One region of the Burkholderia sp. JKS000303 genome, then DNA from elsewhere that is predicted to be linked to it. Evidence: predicted binding sites of a transcription regulator. Region 1 holds the regulator's gene; each other region holds the start of a gene.
What was found. The regulator HrcA, encoded in region 1, represses chaperone genes, less so after heat shock. The targets are predictions, from matches to a motif close to TTAGCACTCNNNNNNNNNGAGTGCTAA.

Region 1 (3,674 bases):
GCCGTAAAACCGGGGCAGAACACATCGACCCGCCGCACGCCGGCCTCGCCAAGCTCGCGCAACGTCGGCGCCGTGTACGGCTGCAGCCATTCGGCCTTGCCGAAGCGCGACTGGAAGGTCACTCGGCATTCGAGCGTCGACAGTCCGAGCGCGGCCATCAGCAGCGCGCCCGTCTGCTGGCACTGGTCGTGATAGGGGTCGCCGAGGTCGAGCGTGCGCTTGGGCACGCCGTGAAAGCTCAGCACGAGCTTGTCGCCGGCCGCGAAGTCGGGCCGGCCGTGCTGCGCCCAATACTGGCGCACCTGCTCGGCCAGTGCGTGGATATAGGCCGGATGGTCGGCGTAGTGCCGCACCGTGCGCACTTCCGGCTGGTTGCGCATCCGCGCGAGCGCCACGAACGCGGCATCGAACGCCGTCGCGGTGGTGGACGCGGAGTATTGCGGATACATCGGCATCAGCAGCACGCGCTCGACGCCCGCGCGCTTGAACTGCGCGAGCGCCTGCGCAATGTTCGGGCTGCCGTAGCGCATCGCGTAGTCGACCTTCACCTGGTAGCCGTTCGACGCCAGCAAATGCCGTACGCCTTCGGTCTGGCGCTCGGTGTACACGCGCAGCGGCGAGCCTTCGGGCATCCAGACGGCCGCGTATTTCTTCGCGGACGCGCGACCGCGCAGCGGCAGGATCAGCGTGCGCAGCAGCACCTGCCAGACGGCCTGCGGGATCTCGACGACCCGCGGGTCCGACAGGAATTCGGCCAGGTAGCGCCGCACCGCGCGCGGCGTCGGGGCGTCGGGCGTGCCGAGGTTGATCAGCAGCACGCCGATGCGATGGGCGGCCGCGGCATTCGAAGGCGGCTCAAGATCGAAACGCATGGGCAGGAACGTGCTCGGGGCACGCAGTCGGACGGCCCTCAATTATAGCGGGCCGTCTCGCCCCGGTCGGCTGGCCGTTCGGCCGACTGGCGGCGCGCACGGCGCCCCGGCACGATGGCGGGACGGGATCGGCGCCGGTTACTGCTGGCTCAGCGTGAGCGACAGCAGGCGCGCGGTGATGTCGACGATCGGGATCACGCGGTTGTACGCCATCCGGGTCGGCCCGATCACGCCGAGCGTGCCGACGATCTGGCCGTTCACCTCGTAAGGCGCGGTGACGACGCTCATTTCCTCGATCGGCACGAGCGTCGATTCGCCGCCGATGAAGATCTGCACGCCCTGAGCGTGGCTCGACACGTCGAGCAGTTGCAGGAGGCCCGTCTTTTGGTCGAACACGTCAAACAGCTTGCGCAGCCGCGCCATGTCGGACGACAGGTCCGCCACTTCGAGCAGGTTGCGCTCGCCGGAAATGAGCACGGTGTCCTCGGTATCGGGCACCTCGGTGCTGGCCGTCACGGCCGCATGCATCAGCGTGGTCATGTCGCCGCGCAGCTGGTCGATCTCGTCGCGCAGGCGGCGGCGCACCTCGTCGAACGACAGGCCGGCAAAGTGCGCGTTGATGTAGTTCGACGCCTCGGTGAGCTGCGACGGCGAATAATCGCGCGGCGTCGCGAGCATCCGGTTCTGCACGTCGCCCTCGGGGGTGACGATGATCAGCAGGATGCGCTTGTCCGACAGGCGCATGAACTCGATCTGCTTGAACACGTGGCTGCGGCGCGGTGTCAGCACGACACCCGCGAACTGCGACAGGTTCGACAGCACGCTCGCCGCGGCCGCCACCACCCGCTGCTGCGGCTCGCCGGCCTGCAGTGTGTTCTGCACCTGGCGCGCCACGGCCTCGGCGTCGATCGGCGCCTCGACCGTCAGCATCGTGTCGACGAACAGCCGGTAACCGCGTGGCGTCGGGATGCGGCCGGCCGACGTGTGCGGGCTCGACACGAGGCCGAGCTCCTCCAGGTCGGACATCACGTTGCGAATCGTTGCCGGGCTCAACTCGAGCCCCGAGTAACGGGACAACGTGCGCGAGCCGACCGGCTGACCGTCGGCGATATACCGTTCGATCAGGGTTTTCAGGAGGGTTCGTGCGCGAGGATCTAGCATGGTGGAAAATTTTAGCGCAACCGCGCGACCACGGCGAGTGGCCGCGGCCTGCGTCGAGCGGGCTGGCCCGATCCGGCCCCGCCGGCGCACAGCCGGTTCTTTTCGTCAACGAGCTATGGTGTAATGCCGGCATGAAAACCGGTAATCAGTTCAACACCGTCGCGCTCGTCGGCCGGAGCAACACGCCCGGCATCGCCGAGCCGCTCGCCACGCTGGCTGGCTGCATCGCGAAGCTGGGCTTCGAAGTCGTCTTCGAAGGCGAAACCGCGCGCGAAATCGGCATCTCCGGCTATCCGGCGCTCACCCCGGCCGAAATCGGGGCGCGCGCCGACGTGGCGGTCGTGCTGGGCGGCGACGGCACGATGCTCGGCATCGGCCGCCAGCTCGCGCCGTACAAGACGCCGTTGATCGGGATCAACCACGGGCGGCTCGGCTTCATCACGGACATCGCGGCTGCCGACATGCAGGCGCTCGTCCCGGTGATCCTGTCGGGCAAGTTCGAGCGCGAGGAGCGCTCGCTGCTCGAGGCGCGGATCATGCGCAACGGCGAACCGATCTACCACGCGATCGCGTTCAACGACGTCGTCGTCAACCGCAGCGGCTTCTCCGGGATGGTCGAGCTGCGCGCGTCGGTCGACGGCCGGTACATGTACAACCAGCGCTCGGACGGCCTGATCGTCGCGACGCCGACCGGCTCGACCGCCTACGCGCTGTCGTCGGCCGGCCCGATCCTGCATCCGCAGCTTCAAGGCATCGTGCTCGTACCGATCGCGCCACACGCGCTGTCGAACCGGCCGATCGTGCTGCCCGACGATTCGAAGATCGCGATCCAGATCGTCGGCGGCCGCGACGTCAACGTGAACTTCGACATGCAGTCGTTTACCGCACTCGAACTGAACGACACGATCGAGGTGCGCCGCTCGAAGCACACGGTGCCGTTCCTGCACCCGATCGGCTACAGCTACTACGCGACGCTGCGCAAGAAGCTGCACTGGAACGAACACGCATCGAACGAAGACGACAAGGCGTCCTGACACACTCACGCCCGACACCATGCTCCGCCACCTCTCGATTCGCGACTTCGTCATCGTCGCCGCGCTCGATCTCGAATTCGACAGCGGCTTTACCGTCTTTTCCGGCGAAACCGGCGCCGGGAAATCGATCCTGATCGACGCCCTTGCGCTCGCACTCGGCGAACGCGCCGACGCGAGCGTCGTGCGCGCCGGCTGCGGCCGCGCCGACATCACCGCCGAATTCACGCCGCACGACCGCGTCGCGCGCTGGCTCGACGAACACGCGTTCGACGCCGAGGACACCGTGATGCTGCGCCGCGTGATCGACGCGAACGGCCGCTCGCGCGCGTTCATCAACGGCACCAGCGCGACGCTCGCGCAGTTGCGCGAACTCGGCGAGATGCTGGTCGATATCCACGGCCAGCACGCGCACCAGTTGCTGATGCGCCCCGACGCGCAGCGCGAACTGTTCGACACGCACGCGGGGCTCGTCGCCGATGCCGCGAACGTCGCCCGCGCGTGGCGCGTCTGGCGCGACACGACGCAGGCGATCGACGCGGCGAAGGCGCATGAGCGCGAACTGCAGCTCGAACGCGAAAAGCTCGCGTGGCAGCTCGCCGAACTTGAC
Region 2 (3,674 bases), on a different contig from region 1:
CCGGTCATCACGCCGGCGCGGCGCGACACGACTGCGGTCGACGTGACGATCACGAAATTCGGGCCCGGGCTGGCGACGCTCAGCAGCAGGACGCCGGCGAGCGGCAGCAAGGTGGCGATGGCGGTCGACATGGCTTTGGGGAGGCGACGAGGCGGAATGAGCGTTCATCTTACCGCGGACGCCGCGCCGCGCCGGTATGCGGGTCGATCAATAAAAAACGCGTGACGACTTTCGTCGCCACGCGTTGCCTTACCTCGGAATCGCCGGGCATGCCGGCGAACCGGCACACCGCGACGCATCGTCAGAAATCGAACCCCGGCCCGCCCGCGCCCGGGCCGCCCGGCGACGCGGCGGGTGCCGCATCCTTCGGCGCTTCGAACACGGTTGCATCGGTCGTCAGCAGCAGCCCGGCCACCGACGCCGCGTTCTGCAGTGCCGTGCGCGTGACCTTGGTCGGATCGAGCACGCCCGATTCGACGAGGTCGCCGTATTCGCCGGTCTGCGCGTTGTAGCCGAAGTTGCCCGTGCCTTCCGCGACCTTCGCGACGACCACGCTCGATTCCTCGCCCGCGTTCGCAACGATCTGGCGCAGCGGTTCCTCGAGTGCGCGCAGCACGATCTTGACGCCCGCGTCCTGATCGGCATTCGCGCCCTTCAGCTCGCGGATCGCCTGCCGCACGCGGATCAGCGCGACGCCGCCGCCCGGCACGATGCCTTCCTCGACGGCCGCGCGCGTCGCGTGCAGCGCATCGTCGACGCGATCCTTCTTCTCCTTGACCTCGATCTCGGTCGCGCCGCCGACCTTGATCACCGCGACGCCGCCCGCGAGTTTCGCGACGCGTTCCTGCAGCTTTTCACGGTCGTAGTCGGACGTCGCTTCTTCGATCTGCACGCGAATCTGCTTCACGCGTGCCTCGATGTTCTTCGCGTCGCCGGCGCCGTCGATCACGGTCGTGTTTTCCTTGCCGACCTCGATGCGCTTCGCCTGGCCGAGTTCGGCGAGCGTCGCCTTCTCGAGCGTGAGGCCCGTTTCCTCGGCGACGACTTGCCCGCCGGTCAGGATCGCGATGTCCTCGAGCAGCGCCTTGCGGCGATCGCCGAAGCCAGGCGCCTTGACCGCGACCGTCTTCAGGATGCCGCGAATGTTGTTCACGACCAGCGTCGCGAGCGCTTCGCCTTCGACGTCTTCCGCGATGATCAGCAGCGGGCGGCCCGACTTCGCAACCTGTTCGAGCACCGGCAGCAGGTCGCGGATGTTCGACACCTTCTTGTCGTGCAGCAGGATGTACGGGTTCTCGAGCTCGGCGATCTGCTTGTCGGGATTGTTGATGAAGTACGGCGACAGATAGCCGCGATCGAACTGCAGGCCTTCGACGACGTCGAGCTCGTCGGCGAGCGACTTGCCGTCCTCGACGGTGATCACGCCTTCCTTGCCGACGCGGTCGATCGCTTCGGCGATGCGCTGGCCGATCGATTCCTCGCCGTTCGCGGAGATCGTCGCGACCTGCGCGATTTCCTTGCTGGTGGTGGTCGGCTTGCTGATCTGCTTCAGCGCGTCGACGGCCGCTGCGACCGCCTTGTCGATGCCGCGCTTCAGATCAAGGGGATTAAGCCCGGCCGCGACGTATTTCTGGCCTTCGCGCACGATCGCCTGCGCCAGCACGGTGGCCGTCGTCGTGCCGTCGCCGGCGGCGTCGCTGGTGCGCGATGCGACTTCCTTCACGAGCTGCGCGCCGATGTTCTGCAGCTTGTCCGCGAGTTCGATTTCCTTCGCGACCGACACGCCGTCCTTCGTGACGACCGGTGCGCCGAAGCTGCGTTCGAGCACGACGTTGCGGCCCTTCGGCCCGAGCGTGACCTTCACTGCATTCGCGAGAATGTTGACGCCTTCGGTCAGCTTCGCGCGGGCGATGTCGCTGAAAATGATTTCCTTCGCTGCCATGATTGCACTCCGTTATTGATTGACGACCGCGACGATGTCTTCCTCGCGCAGCACCAGGAATTCGGTGCCGTCCACCTTGACGGCCTGGCCCGCGTACTTGCCGAACAGCACGCGTTCGCCGACCTGCAGGTCGGGCACGATGCGCTGGCCGTCCGTGTCCTTGCGGCCGGGGCCGACGGCGATCACTTCGCCCTGGTCGGGTTTTTCAGCGGCGCTGTCGGGGATCACGATGCCCGAGGCGGTGGTGGTTTCCTGGTCGAGTCGCTTCACGATGACCCGGTCGTGCAAGGGGCGTAGGCTCATCTTTCCGTCCTGTTCTGTTGCGTCGAAATTGGCTGGCACTCTTCATCAGAGCGTGCTGACGAGTATAAAAACGCACGGCGGCGCGATCCAATAACGGATTCGGAAAAGCATGTGCGCGAATGCGCTATGGGCGGGGGAGCGAGGCGGGGCAGTTGAACGACGCAGGGAGCAGAAGGCGGCTTGAGCCGCCTTCTTTCGTTACGAGGCGACGCGAATCACGACCTTTCCGAAATGCTGCCCCGACTGGAGGTACGCATAGGCTTGCGGCGCTTCGTCGAAGCCGAACACGCGATCGACCACCGGCTTGATCCGTTTCGCGTCGACGAGCCGAGCGACGTCGTCGAGCATCGCGCGGCTGCCGACCATGAAGCCGTGCAATTGCCGGACGCCGCCGATCAGCGACAGCAGATCGAGCGTCGGGCCGCCGAAGCTGCTGAGGCCGCCGATGATCGACACGGTGCCGCCGATTTTCGTCGAGGCGATCGAGTGCGGCAGCGTGTCGCGTCCGCCGACTTCGACGACGAGATCCGCGCCCGTACCGCCGGTGAGGCGCAGCACGTCATGTTGCCATTCGGGGGTCGTGCGATAGTTGATCGTTGCGTCCGCACCCAGTGCGCGAGCGCGTTCGAGCTTGGCATCGCTCGACGAGGTCACGATCGTGCGCAGTCCGGCCGCATGGGCGAGTTGCAGCGCAATGATCGACACGCCGCCCGTGCCGAGCAGCACGACGGTCGCGCCCGGTCCCAGCCCGCCGTCGACGAACAGCGCATTCCACGCGGTGATGCCCGCGCACGACAGCGTCGCCGCTTCGGCGTAGTCGAGATGCGCGGGAATCGCGACCAGTGCGGCTTCGTCGGAGACGAAGCGTTCGGCGAGCACGCCGTCGAAATGCGAGCCGGGCGACCCCGAGACTTTCTGCTGCGTGGGCGGCCCGTCGATCCAGTGCGGGAAATACGTGTTGATCACGCGATCGCCCGGCTTGAACCGCGTGACGTCGCGGCCGGTTTCGACGACTTCTCCGGCACCGTCGGCGACCGGGATCAGCGCGTCGGTGCCGATGCCGAGATAGTCGCCGCGCGCGAACATCAGGTCGCGATAGTTCAGCGCAGCCGCGTGGATTTTCACGACGACGTCGGTCGGGCCGACCGGACGAAGCGTCGCGTCGATGCGCCGGAGCCCGGCAACGCCGTCGCCCGGTTTGACTTGCCATGCATGCATGTCGACTCCTTTTCCCAGGTAGAGCGGACTATCATAGTGTCGCGAGGCGGGACGCATTGGCGAGAATTCGGCCAATGATTGTCGCCGCAGTGGACACAACCCTGTCATCCCACCGGAGCGGAATTGCATGGATGAGCGGCTGAGAGGCGTCGCCGAATTCGTCGACGTCGTGGAAGCGGGCAGCTTCGCGGCGGCGGCGCTGCGCCTCGGC
Region 3 (3,674 bases), 150 kb from region 1:
GTCGCAGCACCGACCTTGATCACTGCCACGCCGCCGGCCAGCTTGGCCACGCGCTCTTGCAGCTTTTCACGGTCGTAGTCCGACGTCGCTTCTTCGATTTGCGTGCGAACTTGCTTGACGCGCGCTTCGATGTTCACGGCTTCGCCTGCGCCGTCGATGATCGTCGTGTTTTCCTTGCCCACTTCGATGCGCTTCGCCTGGCCCAGTTCTGCCAGCGTTGCCTTCTCGAGCGTCAGGCCGGTTTCTTCCGCGACGACTTGACCGCCGGTCAGGATCGCGATGTCTTCCAGCATGGCCTTGCGGCGATCGCCGAAGCCCGGCGCCTTGACCGCAACGGTCTTCAGGATGCCGCGGATGTTGTTGACGACCAGCGTTGCGAGTGCTTCGCCTTCGACGTCTTCAGCGATGATCAGCAGCGGACGGCCAGCCTTCGCGACTTGCTCGAGTACCGGCAGCAGATCACGGATGTTCGACACCTTCTTGTCGTGCAGCAGCACGAACGGGTTGTCGAGGACGGCGACTTGCTTGTCCGGGTTGTTGATGAAGTACGGCGACAGGTAGCCGCGGTCGAATTGCATACCTTCGACGACGTCGAGTTCGTCAGCCAGCGACTTGCCGTCTTCGACGGTGATCACGCCTTCCTTGCCGACCTTGTCCATCGCTTCAGCGATGCGATCGCCGATCGACGAGTCGCTGTTCGCCGAGATCGAGCCGACCTGTGCGATTTCCTTGTTCGTCGTGCACGGCTTGCTGATCTTCTTCAGCTCTTCGACAGCCGCTGCGACTGCCTTGTCGATGCCGCGCTTCAGGTCCATCGGGTTCATGCCCGATGCGACGTACTTCATGCCTTCGCGAACGATCGATTGCGCGAGGACGGTTGCCGTCGTCGTGCCGTCGCCTGCGTTGTCGCTGGTCTTGGAAGCCACTTCCTTGACCATTTGCGCGCCCATGTTCTGGAGCTTGTCCTTCAGCTCGATTTCCTTCGCGACCGACACACCATCCTTGGTGACCGTCGGGCCGCCGAAGCTGCGCTCGAGCACGACGTTACGGCCCTTCGGACCCAGCGTGACCTTGACTGCGTTGGCGAGAATGTTCACGCCTTCGACCATCTTCGAACGGGCGGAATCGCCGAATACGACGTCTTTAGCTGCCATCTTCTAACTCCTTGAATTCTTGGGAATATGTACCGTCAGTGGACGCTTACTTCGCGTTGACCACGGCCATGATGTCTTCTTCGCGCATGACCAGCAGTTCCTGGCCGTCGACCTTGACGGTCTGACCTGCGTACTTGCCGAACAGGACGCGATCGCCGACCTTCACGTCGAGCGCGATCAGTGCGCCCTTGTCGTCGCGCTTGCCCGGGCCGACCGCGAGGATCTCGCCTTGATCCGGCTTTTCAGCAGCTGCTTCGGGGATCACGATGCCCGAGGCGGTCTTGGTTTCCTGATCCAGGCGCTTGACGATCACGCGATCGTGCAAAGGACGAAGGTTCATATTCACTCCTCTCTTGACTGAGATTGAAGAACGCTTAGGGAATCTGCCCGGCGAATCGCCCGGCAGAGAATTGTTAGCACTCTCGTGCAGCGAGTGCTAATTATATGGACGGGTTTTGACAAATTCAAGAAGGGATGCCGGACGAATTTTCGGAACGGCAAAGCAGGCGGGAAAACGTACGAATACAACGAAAACCCCTTTTGAAACAAAAGCATGGGGAGCCCGCACCGGCAGGATCGGGGCATTCGGCTCACCCTAAAAATCGTTCAGCCCCGTTTGGACACCGGGTAAGCACGGAGTTCCTGCACCCGGCGGCATCGCATCAAAAAACCTGCACGGACGTCGATTCCATCCACCGCGACGCCCCGCCCGCGCACGCCGCCCGCCCGTTGCGCCCCTCTTCGGCGATACATCGGCCCGCATCGAACCATTCAATTGCATTACGCCGATATTTACGGTTTAGCACGGGACTAAACACGCGCGAAGCCCCATCCGTAAGCCCTCCCATTACATTCAGTAATTTGGATGCGAATCATTCTCGTTTACATTGACATTCCCATTTGACGCTCCTACGATGCGCCGCGTTGCGTTCATTTTCGTGCTCCGACCGACGGGCACCAAGCGTCCGGACAACGCCCGACCAGCAGAACTTCACACTAATTAGAACCAGGGATTTGATATGACGTTTGCGTCGTTCCATGGAGACCGCCTCCGCGCCCGGATGCGCCCCGCCGCCTGCGCGGCTCTCGTCGCCGGCGCGACGTTCGCCAGCATGGGCGCCTATGCGGACACGCCGGTCGATGCGCAGCCCGAGGCGCCCGAGGCCGACCTCTCGATCCAGGCGCAGCCGACCAACATGTGGACCGGCATCTGGACCCGCCAGAACCTGCTCGGCGACATGGGCGGCATCCGCCCGTGGCTCGGCAAGTACGGCGCGACGCTGCAGATCACCGAAACCAGCGAATACCTCGCGAACCTGCGCGGCGGCCTGAACCGCGGCGGCGCCTACGACGGCCTGACGACGGCCACCTTGACGGTCGACACGCAGAAGGCGATCGGCCTGCCCGGCGGCACCTTCAACGTCAGCGCGCTGCAGATCCACGGCACCAACCTGAGTGCGCGCAACCTCGGCACGCTCAACACCGCGAGCGGCATCGAGGCGCAGGACACGACCCGCCTCTGGGAGCTGTGGTACCAGCAGTCGTTCCTCGACAAGCGCGTCGACGTGAAGATCGGCCAGCAGAGCCTCGACCAGGAATTCATGGTCAGCACATACGCGAACACGTTCGTCAACACGATGTTCGGCTGGCCCGCGCTGCCGTCGTACGACTTGCCGAACGGCGGCCCCGCGTATCCGCTCGCGGGCCTGGGCGTGCGCGTGCGCGGCCAGATCACGCCGAAGCTCACCGCGCTCGCGGGCGTGTTCGACGGCGATCCGCTCGGCAACAACCCGAGCAACCTGAGCGGCACGAACTTCAACCTGCACAACGGCACGCTCTACATCGGCGAGCTGCAGTACGCGCTGAACCAGCCGGCCGACGGCGAGATGGACACCGGCCACTCGAACGGGCTGCCGGGCACCTACAAGATCGGCGTCTGGTATCACAACGGCCGCTTCGCCGATCAGAACGTCGGCACCGACGGGCTGTCGCTCGCGAGCACCGGATCGAACGGCATCGCGCAGCAGCATCACGGCGACTACAGCTTCTACGCGGTGGCCGACCAGATGATCTGGCGCCCGGACCCGACCGGCGCGAGGAGCCTCGGCGTGTTCGCACGCGTGATGGGCGCGCCGGGCGATCGCAACCTCGTGAGCTTCTCGGCCAACGCGGGCATCGTGCTGAAAGGGCCGTTCGAAGGCCGCGACAACGACAGCGTCGGCCTCGGCGTCACGTACATCCAGGTCGGCAGCCACGTGACCGATCTCGACCAGACCGCGCAGATGGCCGCGGCCGGCCCGTACGGCGTGCGCACCCGCGAAACGACCGTCGAGGCGACCTACCAGTACCAGGTGAACCCGTGGTGGGTGATCCAGGCCGATGCGCAGTACACGTTCAATGCCGGCGCCGGCCAGAACCCGAACGATGCGACCCAGCCGCTGCGCAACACGTTCGTGCTCGGCGCGCGGACGACCATCACGTTCTGAGCGCCGCCCACGTTTTTTCGCGCGCCGCCCGGGC
Region 4 (3,674 bases), 1.1 Mb from region 1:
GGAATTCGAGCGTGATGCCGGTCGTCACGCCCATCGCGAAGTTGATCCCGAACAGCTTGCCCCAGAACTGGGTCATGTCCTTGTAGACCTGCTTGCCGGTCATCACGTAGACGGCTTCCATGATGACGAGCAGCCAGGACAGGCCGAGCGTCAGCGGCACGAACAGGAAGTGGTAGAGCGCCGTGATGCCGAACTGCAGACGCGACAGATCGACGACTTCGCTACTTATCATGGTGGTCTCCCTCGGTAGAGGCGGGTGCCGGCACCGAAAGCAGTCTTTCGGCGACGACGGCGGGCGGCAGCGACATGTGCTCGGCCTGCGGATGATTGAAGAACGCGTATTTGAGCGACATCAGGAGGATCAGCTTGACGATCAGCACCAGCGTGATGTCGCGCACGAGCGTGGGTCCACGGGCCCACGCGGCGATGCGGGCGCGCCAGCCGATCGCACCGGCGGCCGGCGGGGGGGGCGGCGCAGGCTCTTTATTGATCGAGATCAAGGCGATAATCCTGAATCGATTTGCGTTGGTTTTGGGGCGACTTTACGTCGGATTTATGACGGCAGTGAAGCTGTTATTAATCCTTTTATGCCGACATACCGATTTTAAAATGCCGGCTTCCCGATGCCGAGTGCTGCGCTGCGGCAGACCGTCGCGAAATGCGGGTAAAAACTTGAGGTAGATCAAGGTTATGCGGAAGGGGCCGCACGCCGCCCAATACCCGATCAATAAGGTCGATTAATAAGTGAAGCGACTGGCGGGCAAACAGGCGAAAAAAAACCGCTGCCGGAGAGGCAGCGGTTTTGGGTGAAGCGCTCTAAATCGCCGGGCTTATGCGTATTCGGCGAGTGCGGTGCGCATCTTTTTCATGGCGCTCGCTTCGATCTGGCGGATGCGTTCCGCGGACACGCCGAATTCGGCGGCGAGATCGTGCAGCGTCGAGCCGCCCGAGCCGTCGTCGTCGACGTGCAGCCAGCGCGCCTCGATGATCCGGCGGCTGCGCGCGTCGAGCGCGTCGAGTGCTTGCGAGATGCCGTCCGTCTGCAGCATGTCGCGCTGACGCGCGGCCAGCACGGCGGTCGGCTCGTTGTGCGAGTCGGCCAGATAGGCGATCGGCGCGTACGACTCCTCGCCGTCCTCGACTTGCCCTTCGAGCGCGATGTCGCCGCCCGACAGGCGCGTTTCCATCTCGGACACGTCTTCACGCTTGACGTTGAGCTCCTGCGCGAGGCCGTCGATTTCCTCGGGCGTCATCGCCTGCATGCTCTTCTTGTGGCTGCGCAGGTTGAAGAACAGCTTGCGCTGCGCTTTCGTGGTCGCGACCTTCACCATCCGCCAGTTGCGCAGGATGTACTCGTGGATTTCGGCCTTGATCCAGTGGATCGCGTACGACACCAGACGCACGTTTTGCGCCGGGTCGAAGCGCTTCACGGCCTTCATCAGGCCGATGTTGCCTTCCTGGATCAGGTCGCCGTGCGGCAGCCCGTAGCCGAGATAGTTACGGGCGATCGACACGACGAGCCGCAGGTGCGACAGCACCAGGCGACGTGCCGAGTCGAGGTTGTTGTTGTCGCGGAATTCGGTTGCGTACTGGCGTTCTTCTTCAGCGGTCAGCAGCGGGATGCGGTTGACGGCCTGGATATACGCGTCGATGTTGCCAAGCTGGCCCGGCAACATCGATTGAGTTGCGAGCGCCAGCGAGCCTGCCGATTCGGCCTTGGCCGGCGTCGGGCTCAGGGTATTCGGAAGGGTCAAAGCGTGGCTCACTAAAAAACTCCTTTGGAATCAGGGACAAACCCTGGTCTCGGACGAGACTCCGAGGCCAATCTTAGCACTCCCACAATCCGAGTGCTAATTCCTTAGAGCGCACGTGGGCATCGGAGTTCCCGGTTTTTCTATCGGATTAGTCGAGTCGATAGTCTAAAGTGCGACCCAGCCGAAGCGACGGAGTTCCGTAAGCCGTTGTTTCTGAGGGGAATCAGTAGACGATTTCGATTTTTGTAGTTTTAGAAGCAAACCATTTCGCTTCGCGATGCCGATCAGAAAAGTCCTTTACCATACCATTCAGTTCGCTCGGGCCCGGCCGCTGCGGCAGGCTCCATTCAACCCAAAAAGTTGGAGTGTCAGATGAACAATAAAAAAAATCGCCGGCCCCGCAGCCGGCTTGCGCTGCATGCGATGCTCGCCGCGTCATTACTTGGCGGATCGACAGCAGCATTCGCGGATCGGTGGGGAATCCAGGCGGGCGGCGGGTTTTCCGATCGTCACGGGATCGACAAGGGCGATCTCGGAGTGGTCTGGGATCCGGGCTGGAACTGGTGGGCAATCGGCGGCTGGCACTTCGCGTTCGTGGTCGAAGGGCACGCAGGCTACTGGCACACGGGCGGCAACGTCCACAGCAGCATCGGCGAATTCGGCCTGACGCCGATGTTCCGTTTCATCAAGAGCGCAGGGGCGATACGGCCGTACATCGAGGCCGGCGGTGGTCTTCGGCTACTGACGCATCCGACGATCTCGAACAATTTCTCGGTGTCGACCGCGTTCCAGTTCGCGCCGACCGCGGGGGTGGGCGTGCAGTTCGGCCAACGGCAACAGTATCAGGTTGGCTACCGTTTCGAACATGTGTCTAACGCGGGTATCAAAGAGCCGAATCCTGGTATAAATTTCCACCAGTTCTACGTACAGTACAACTTCTGATCCGTACTACGCCCGCATGGCGGGCGCGTTGCCGAGGAGTCAGGCGATGGCGAAGGTAGTCGATGCGATCCGCGCGCTCGAGCGCGATCGGTTCCGGGCGATGGTGGACGGGGACGGCGAAGCGCTCGAAGCGCAATTGTCGGACAAGGTGTTCTTCGTGCACACCAACGGCAAACGCGAAACCAAGCAGCAGTTCATCGACGCCATCGTCGCCGGCCGCCGCCGCTATCGCCAGATCGAAATCCAGTCGCAGGATCTGCTGCCGGTCGGCGACGCCACCTGCGTCGTCACGGGGCGCGCGTTGATCGAGATGGAAACGAACAACGGCGGGCTCGTGTTCCCGATCGCCTACACCGCCGTCCACACCCACGAGCAGGGCCACTGGCGCCTGCTGGCGTGGCAGGCGACGCGGTGTGCGACCGAGACGTGAGCGCAGGTCGCGCCCGTTTTCATGTCCCGACCGAAGCGGCCTTCTGGGCCGCTTTTTGCTGCCCCGTGCGGCGCGGATCGCGCGGCGCACGGGCGGTCACACACCGCTCGCTGACGTTCAGACCTCGAGGCGAAACCCGGTAGTCAGGCTGCCGCGCGGCGGTCGGCGCACTGCCACGCCGAGCGGTTGATCGCGCTCGCGACCGCGTCGAGCGCGGCGCTCGCCGCATCGTCGTGCAGCCCGACGCCATGCCGCAGCGGCGCATCGCCGACCCGGCAGCCGACCGATACCGCGATCCGGCCGTCCGTCGTGCGGACGTGTTCGCACGACGCGACGTCGATCGTCACGCCGGCCGCCGCCGCGAACGCCGCGGCCGCGTGCTGCACGGCGTCCTCGGGCGTCGCGTCGGCCGGCGGCGTGCCCGCGATCTCGCGGTGCTGCCAGCGTGCGGCGTTGCCGTGGCGCGCGGCCGGGCCATCCGTCTCGAAGAATTCGCGTGCGAACAGCGCGCAGATCGCGTCGCCCGTCACTTCCTCGCCGGATGCGTC

Region 2: the regulator HrcA is predicted to act here: its motif matches at 2,278-2,304, upstream of groES (co-chaperone GroES).
Region 3: the regulator HrcA is predicted to act here: its motif matches at 1,568-1,594, upstream of groES (co-chaperone GroES).
Region 4: the regulator HrcA is predicted to act here: its motif matches at 1,828-1,854, upstream of rpoH (RNA polymerase sigma factor RpoH).

What each region holds. Positions count from the first base shown of each region.
Region 1 is NZ_PDBZ01000001.1:854,053-857,726, forward strand. Features, by position in the region: gene hemH (ferrochelatase) at 1-872, opposite strand, end outside; gene hrcA (heat-inducible transcriptional repressor HrcA) at 1,011-2,033, opposite strand; gene BX604_RS04110 (NAD kinase) at 2,165-3,067, shown strand; gene recN (DNA repair protein RecN) at 3,087-3,674, shown strand, end outside.
Region 2 is NZ_PDBZ01000003.1:857,604-861,277, forward strand. Features, by position in the region: gene BX604_RS31850 (LysE family translocator) at 1-131, opposite strand, end outside; gene groL (chaperonin GroEL) at 302-1,942, opposite strand; gene groES (co-chaperone GroES) at 1,955-2,245, opposite strand; gene BX604_RS31865 (zinc-dependent alcohol dehydrogenase family protein) at 2,444-3,463, opposite strand; gene BX604_RS31870 (LysR family transcriptional regulator) at 3,591-3,674, shown strand, end outside.
Region 3 is NZ_PDBZ01000001.1:708,326-711,999, forward strand. Features, by position in the region: gene groL (chaperonin GroEL) at 1-1,154, opposite strand, end outside; gene groES (co-chaperone GroES) at 1,201-1,494, opposite strand; gene BX604_RS03445 (carbohydrate porin) at 2,174-3,640, shown strand.
Region 4 is NZ_PDBZ01000001.1:1,979,922-1,983,595, forward strand. Features, by position in the region: gene BX604_RS09600 (cytochrome ubiquinol oxidase subunit I) at 1-232, opposite strand, end outside; gene cydP (cytochrome oxidase putative small subunit CydP) at 222-500, opposite strand; gene rpoH (RNA polymerase sigma factor RpoH) at 831-1,766, opposite strand; gene BX604_RS09615 (acyloxyacyl hydrolase) at 2,127-2,696, shown strand; gene BX604_RS09620 (nuclear transport factor 2 family protein) at 2,743-3,126, shown strand; gene leuA (2-isopropylmalate synthase) at 3,270-3,674, opposite strand, start outside.